Occallatibacter riparius: one gene and its partner. The main gene of each other region encodes a partner of the protein of the gene in region 2 in a complex. Links are inferred from orthologs where the notes say so. Each region holds a gene or a part of one and is shown on either strand. Other genes may lie near its edges.

Region 1 (3,692 bases), 5.5 Mb from region 2 along the record:
GCAGCGGATTCCCCTTGGGCAGAATGATGTAGTTGAGTACCGATCCGATGACCAGCGCGAGCCCGATGCCGATGGGGAACGCAACCGCTAGCCCGGCCACGGCGATGGCCGCGACAATCAGGATGTTGGCCACGTTGAATACCACGCCGCCCAGCACAGCAAACAGCAGGTGCTTGCCGTCAGCGGAGCGGAGGTTGGCGATGAAGCTGTCGGGGCTTGCGGGGTCGGTGTTGCCCATGGTGAAGCCGAGGATGAGCGCGATGAGGACGATGCCGAAGACGTAGTCCCAGTAGAAGAGCTCGAAACGCCAGCCTTTGGCGAGCTTCTGGGTGTTAGCCCAGCTTCCCCAGCAGATCATGGTCACGATCATCATGAAGAGCGCGACCGGGTACAGGCTTGGAATGTACATGCGCAGGTTTCCTGAATGCGAGAAACAGGATACCTTAGCTGCGCGGCAGGGCGCCGGTGCCTCAGATCTTCTCGAGGTTGGCGAACTTTTCCATCAGCTTCTTCATGCCGTGGCGGGTGAACATCACGGTGACCTTGGCGTCGTCGCCTTCGCCCTCGCGCATCAGCACGGTGCCTTCGCCGTACTTGGAATGACGCACGCGCTGGCCTTTGTTCAGGCCACTCGCGCCCTTCGCGTCGGGGATGTCCATCTTTGGCCGCGCAAAGGAACCAGCCTTCACTACTCCCTTGCCGCCGAAGAAGCGGGCGATGTTGTCGATGGAGTCGGCGTTCTTGGGCGCCGAGCCGGGCCCGCTGCGGGTATTCGCGCTGACTCCTTGACTGTAGGTGAGGCGTGGCCTCTCCTGGCTCTCGTTTTCGTAGTCGAAGTGGCGGTCGCCATCATCGTCTGATCCGCGGCGCTGGCCGTACGAAGAGCGCCCATAGGAGTAGCTCGCGCCTGCCCAGGCCTGCGCGCGGGGGCTCAGGTTTTCAATAAGCGGCGGAGGAACTTCTTCGAGGAAGCGCGATGGGATGCTCTGCTCGGGCGCGTCGTTGCCATAGCGGCGGCGATACTGCGCCCGGGTCAGCACCAGCGTATTCATGGCGCGGGTCATGCCGACGTAGCAGAGGCGGCGCTCCTCTTCGAGCTCTTCGGGATTGTTCAGTGTGCGCGAGTGCGGGAAGAGTCCCTCTTCCATGCCGGCGAGGAAGACTAGCGGGAACTCGAGGCCCTTGGCAGCGTGCAGCGTCATCAGCGTCACGCGTGCGTCGGGATCGAACTGGTCAGTGTCGCTGGCCAGCGCGGCGTGATCGAGGAACTCGGCGAGCGTCTCGCCACGAACCTCGGCGTCGTGCGCGGCGTTGGCGAGTTCCTTCAGGTTTTCAATCCGGCTAAAGGCCTCGGGCGAGCCTTCGGTTTCGAGGGCCTTGATGTAGCCGGTGCGGTCGTTCAGGAAGCGGATCAGTTCGGGGAGGGTGGCGGCTCCGCCCGGTGCGCGGAAGCCTTCTACGGGTGCTTCGCTGCCGGCATCGCCACCGTTCGACGGCGCAGGACTGACCTTCGAAACTTTTGTGGTCCAGCCCGTGGATGCAGATGCAGGCTTCTCCTCCTTAACTTGCTTTGGCATCTTGAGGAACGGCTTTTTGGGCTCGGCTGCGAAAGGAGAGAAATTGGAGAGATTGAGCAGCGACATTTGATCTTCGTTGCCGCCGAAATTGAAGTCGACTGCCTCGGCATCGGCTACGGCTTCGTTCTCATCCGCGCTCAGCTCGGTATCCGCGGCTCCGAAGGAGAAGTCGGTGTCGGCGTCTTCGTCGTCGCTTTCTGCGATGTCGGCGGATAGCTTGCCCGCGAAGTCGGGGTCCATCATGGCTTGCGCGTCGGTGATCAGGGTGCGGAAGGAGTCGAGCGCCATGAGTGCGCGCGTGGGGATCAGCTTGTTCTTAATGGCCGCGGCGACCGCTTCCCATGTGGAGGTGCCGGTCTCGAGCGCGAGCCGCTCGAGCGTGGCCAGCGTGGTGGCGCCGATGCCGCGGGCGGGCGTGTTGATGACTCTCTGCAGCGCCATGGAATCGTGCGGATTCCGCACTAGGCGCAGGTAAGCCATCAGGTCCTTGACTTCAGCGCGCTCGTAGAAGCTGAATCCGCCGACCATGGTGTAGCGGATGTTGTAGCGGCGTAGTGATTCTTCCACCAGGCGCGACTGCGAGTTGGTGCGGTAGAGAACGGCGCACCGGCCCTGCTCGCCCTCTTCGTTGTTCTCGCGGAGGAATTTCTGGATGCGATCTGCGATGAACAGCGCTTCGTTCTCGCCGTCGGGCGCTTCGTAGTAGCCGATCAGCGATCCGCCCTGGCGATCGGTCCAGAGTTTTTTGCCCTTGCGCCGCAGGTTGTTGGCGACCACTGCGCCGGCGGCTTCAAGAATGTTCTGCGTGGAGCGGTAGTTCTGCTCGAGGCGGACGATCTTGGCGTTGGGGAATTCCTTCTCGAAGTCAAGGATGTTCTTGATGTCGGCGCCGCGCCACGAGTAGATGCTCTGGTCTTCATCGCCTACGGCGCAGACGTTCTGTGCCTCGCCTGCCAGGAGCTTCATAATTTCGTACTGCGGGCGGTTCGTGTCCTGGTACTCGTCGACGAGCAGGTAGCGGTACTTGCGCTGATAGCGCTCGCGTGTTTCGCGCGAGACCTTCAGGAGCCGGACCGTCTCAAGCAGCAGGTCGTCGAAGTCGAGGGCATTGTTCTTGCGCAGATCAGCCTTGTAGGCTTGGTAAATATGGGCGATGCGCTCGCTGTTGGGATCCTTCGATGCGAGGTAGAACTCCTGCGGATCGACCATGTGGTTCTTGGCCCAGGAGATGCGGCCGAGCACCGTGCGCGGGGTCAACTGCTTGGTGTCGATGCCCATGCGCCGCATGATCTGCTTGACGATGCTGGACTGGTCGTTCTCGTCGTAGATGGCGAAGCTGCGCGTGAGGCCTTCGCCGTTGACCTTCAGTGCCTCGATATCGCGGCGCAACATGCGCACGCAAAGCGAATGAAACGTGGAGATGAGCGGCTTCTGCAGCGATGCGTGACCGATCAGGCGGTCGACGCGCTCGGCCATCTCCGCGGAGGCTTTGTTGGTGAAGGTGACGGCGAGGATGGAATCGGGCGCGATGCCCTTCTCCGTGATGAGCCAGGCAATGCGCGCGGTAATGACGCGCGTTTTGCCCGAGCCTGCGCCGGCAAGGATAAGGAGCGGCCCTTCTGTGGCTTCGACGGCCTCGCGCTGTTGGGGATTCAGTTTTGCGATGAGCGATGACAAGAATACAAATCCGGAGGGAAAAGCCCTTCCTCCAGTTTACCTGTTGGCGAGTTGTCGTGCTTTCTACTGGTTCTCAGGGCCAGTCTCCCGATTGAGACTAGACGGATTTCTCGGGAAGGACCCAATATGGGTCGCCGGAGGAGATGAAATCGACGGGGACTTCCGGGACCAGCGGCCCGAGCCATGCGGGCGCATCCTGCTCGCCCCACTCCTCAAAGCGCTCATGGTTTATGGCGATGAGGCCCTTGGGGTGCGGCAGGCCCAGGCTGATGCCATCGCGGAGGTAGGGGAAGGCATCGCAATCCTGAGCTTCGCTCATCAGGACGACGTCGCAGGTTTGCAGGGGCTTGAGGATCTCGACGAGTTTGTGTGCGCCGAGTCCGACGCGCTTCACGGGCAAGTTCGGATCTCCGATGACCCGCATGCTGGGAGAGTCAA
Region 2 (3,288 bases):
GACCAGGGCGCCGATCCCAACAAACTCGTCAAGGTGATCGACCTCCTCAAGGCGACCACGCTGCCCACCGAAGGTGGCCTCGGCCAGTTCACAGTCATCCGCACCGCCGCCTCCGGAGAAGTCCTGCGCGGCGTAGCCTTTGCCCCCAGGAAATAAACACGGAAAAGCCCTCGCGCAATGCGAGGGCTTTTCCTTTCCCTTTGCGGGTGCCCCCGGTCCCTCGCCTTTGGGGGCCGGGCAGGGAAGCGGCTCAATACGGATGACTCCGCTAGTTCACAGCGACATTCGCTCCTGTACCGCAGCCACCTCCGGCCCAATCCCGCTGAATGCCGCCGTAATCTCCCGCGCCCGTTTAAGCGCGGCCTCCACATTCGGCAGGATGTTCTCCCGGCCCACCTGCTGCGTAAACTCCGACCCCGCCAGCAACTCTGCCAGCTGTTCCCGCGCCCCGCAAAGCAGCAGCGTCCGTCCCGACTTATGCAGCTGGCCCGCAATAGTAAGCTGTTTTTTTGAATGAGTTAAACAAGAATCAGCCGAAAAGGAACTCCTTGTCCCGCAGATCCTTAATCTGATCCCGCAGCTTCGCCGCCTTCTCAAACTCGAACTTCTTCGCCGACTCCCGCATCTCCGTCTCCAGTTTGGCGATGAACTGGTCCACATCCGCCTGTGAGGTAAACTCCGGCACGCCCGCAGTTTCCTCTTCGCTGATGTCGCCATAATCGGCCTTGAGGATCTGCGCCAGCCCCATCTCCATCGTGCTGATCACCGACTGCGGCGTGATCCCGTTCTCCTCGTTGTAAGCCCGCTGAATATCGCGCCGGCGGTCGGTCTCCCCGATCGCCCGCTTCATCGAGTCCGTCATCCGGTCCGCATAAAGGAGCGCCCGCCCTTCGACGTGCCGCGCCGCCCTCCCAATCGTCTGAATCAGCGACCCCGACGACCGCAGGAATCCTTCCTTGTCTGCATCCAGAATCGCGACGAGCGAAACCTCTGGTAAATCAAGGCCTTCCCGCAAAAGGTTAATGCCGATTAGAACATCGAACTCGCCCTTCCGCAGTCCCTGCAGCAGCTTCACTCGCTCCAGCGTTTCAATCTCCGAGTGCATATACCGGCACCGCACGCCCACCTCGGTGTAGTAGCCCGCCAGGTCCTCAGCCATCCGCTTGGTTAGCGTCGTCACCAGCACCCGCTCGTTCCGCTTCGCGCGATCCCGAATCTCCGCCAGCAGATCGTCGATCTGCCCCTTCACCGGCCGGATCTCCACCTCGGGATCGATCAGCCCCGTCGGACGGATCACCTGCTCCACAACTACCCCCGCCGACCTCGTCAGCTCATACGGCCCCGGCGTCGCCGACACGTAAATCGTCTGGTGCACCCGGTTCTCGAACTCCTCGAATTTCAGCGGCCGGTTGTCGCGCGCCGACGGCAGCCGGAACCCATAGTCCACTAGGTTCTGCTTCCGGCTCTGGTCCCCGTACCACATCCCATGCACCTGCGGAATCGTCGCGTGGCTCTCGTCCACAAACACCAGATAATCCCGCGGAAAGTAGTCCAGCAATGTAGGCGGCGCTTCACCCGGCAGCCTGCCCGAGAAGTGCCTCGAGTAGTTCTCAATGCCGTGACAGTAGCCCATCGACTTGATCATTTCCAAGTCGAACCGCGTGCGCTGGTTCACGCGTTGCGACTCCACCATGCGCCCCTGCGACTCCAGCACCGCCGTCCACTCCGTCAGTTCTTCCACAATCGACTGGATCGCCTGCGCCTTCCGCTCCGGCTGCACCACGTAGTGGCTCTTCGGATAAATCGGCAGTCGCGAATACTTCTGCTTTACCGTCCCGAACAGCGGATCAATCTGAGCCAGCGACTCGATCTCATCCCCGAACAGCTCAATGCGATAAGCATTCTCGTCGTAAGTAGGGAACACCTCGATCACGTCCCCGCGCACCCTAAAGGTACCGCGCCGGAAGTCGGCATCGTTCCGCTCGTACAGAATCTCCACCAGTCGTCGCGTAATGTCCTTGCGCGCGATCTTCTGTCCCTTCTCGAGCAGCAGCAGCATTCCGTAGTAAGCCTCCGGCGAACCGAGGCCGTAGATGCACGAAACCGAGCTGATGATGATGGCGTCGCGGCGCTCGAAAAGGCTTCGCGTAGCACTTAAACGAAGCTTGTCAAGTTCCTCATTTATAGTGGCTTCCTTTTCGATATATAGGTCGCCGGCGGGAATGTAAGCTTCGGGCTGGTAGTAGTCGTAATAGCTGACGAAGTATTCGACCGCGTTGTTGGGAAAGAACTGTTTGAACTCGTGGTAGAGCTGGGCGGCGAGCGTCTTATTGTGCGCCAGGATCAGCGCCGGCCGGTTCACCTGCTCAATCACCTTGGCCATGGTGAAGGTCTTGCCGGAGCCCGTAACGCCCAGCAGAACCTGGTGCTTTTCACCGGCAGCCAAGCCTGACACGAGCTCTTCAATGGCCCTCGGCTGGTCGCCTCTGGGTTTGTATTGGGTGACGAGCTGAAAGTCCATGGAGGGATTATAGCCGCGTCCGGAAGGCGAAGATGGAGCGAAGCTGCGGCTTGCGCGAATCTGCTGAGGTGTAAGCTCTTAAGCCATGAACTGGCGGCGGGGATTATTGCTGGCTGCAATTCATCTGGCGGTGGCGATCCCGTGCGTCGTCTGGGAAGAATCCCATATCTGGCAGTGGCTCCGCGAACGGGAGAGCATTCCCGTGACGCCACCGCCAGTGGTACAGCCGAGCGATGGCAATACGGTCTACTTCAGCCCATGCGGCGGCTGGGAGAATTTCTCGACGGCAAGGACGCTCATCCTTGGCGCGGACATGCCGGCAATCGCCATCTCTGGTTGGAGGATGACGTGTCCGGGTCGGTGGCAGATCGCCGGCATGGCGGGCGAGACTTGGTTCCATCACTCGCGCTCCGTCGAGGAGAAGGCATCCCTGGGGCTCTGCGTCTGTGTTGCGGTTACATGGCTTCTGGTTGGTGGGTTTCCCCTAAGACGTCACCCGCGGTGGTACGAGGAACCAGGCGGCTTCATTACTTATTGCACGCTCTGCTCGGTCGCTCTGGTGGCCCTCTCGGGACTCATATGGCTTCTAGTGCAGCTGTGCACGCAGGCACCGCATCCGTGGGCGTTTCCAGAAATGCGCGAGGCACCTGCGTTTCCTTCGCTGTTTGCGATGCTCGCCTGGTATTGGTGGTTCTTCCTCCTTGTGTGGCGGCAGCTGCAAAGCGCGTGGCGCCTCACCCGACGCGTGCCACTGTTTCGTACAGCTA

What was found.
Region 1: the proteins of uvrB (region 2) and MOP44_RS00885 are in contact, whole or in part, in a crystal structure (PDB 7EGT), measured with the Thermus thermophilus proteins. The link is inferred for Occallatibacter riparius from one-to-one orthologs. Residues at the interface, in WP_096411307.1 of Thermus thermophilus: Glu23, Leu25, Arg26, Asp27, Gly28, Glu29, Arg30, Phe31, Arg55, Glu326, Asp327, Phe328, Glu379, Ser382, Gln383, His398, Gly400, Arg401; in WP_096412145.1 of Thermus thermophilus: His654, Arg656, Phe657, Gln666, Asp668, Glu669, Lys680, Arg681, Leu682, Ser683, Lys685, Tyr686, Ala687.

The regions. Positions count from the first base shown.
Region 1 is NZ_CP093313.1:241,362-245,053, forward strand. The notes cover bases 271-3,647. They hold MOP44_RS00885 (ATP-dependent helicase), read right to left. Parts: upstream 3,255-3,647; coding sequence 471-3,254; downstream 271-470. Other genes in these bases: MOP44_RS00880 (GRP family sugar transporter), read right to left, coding at 271-409; MOP44_RS00890 (Nif3-like dinuclear metal center hexameric protein), read right to left, coding at 3,352-3,647. In the rest of the region: more of MOP44_RS00880, read right to left, coding at 1-270; more of MOP44_RS00890, read right to left, coding at 3,648-3,692. UniProt on the Escherichia coli protein: A helicase with DNA-dependent ATPase activity. Unwinds DNA duplexes with 3'-5' polarity. Translocates on single-stranded DNA with 3'-5' polarity. Initiates unwinding more efficiently from a nicked substrate than double-stranded DNA.
Region 2 is NZ_CP093313.1:5,771,277-5,774,564, reverse strand. Bases 26-2,998 are described here. They hold uvrB (excinuclease ABC subunit UvrB), read right to left. Parts: upstream 2,522-2,998; coding sequence 530-2,521; downstream 26-529. Other genes in these bases: MOP44_RS23650 (hypothetical protein), read left to right, coding at 2,607-2,998; MOP44_RS23660 (hypothetical protein), read right to left, coding at 274-426; MOP44_RS23665 (hypothetical protein), read left to right, coding at 26-156. In the rest of the region: more of MOP44_RS23665, read left to right, coding at 1-25; more of MOP44_RS23650, read left to right, coding at 2,999-3,288. UniProt on the Escherichia coli protein: The UvrABC repair system catalyzes the recognition and processing of DNA lesions. A damage recognition complex composed of 2 UvrA and 2 UvrB subunits scans DNA for abnormalities.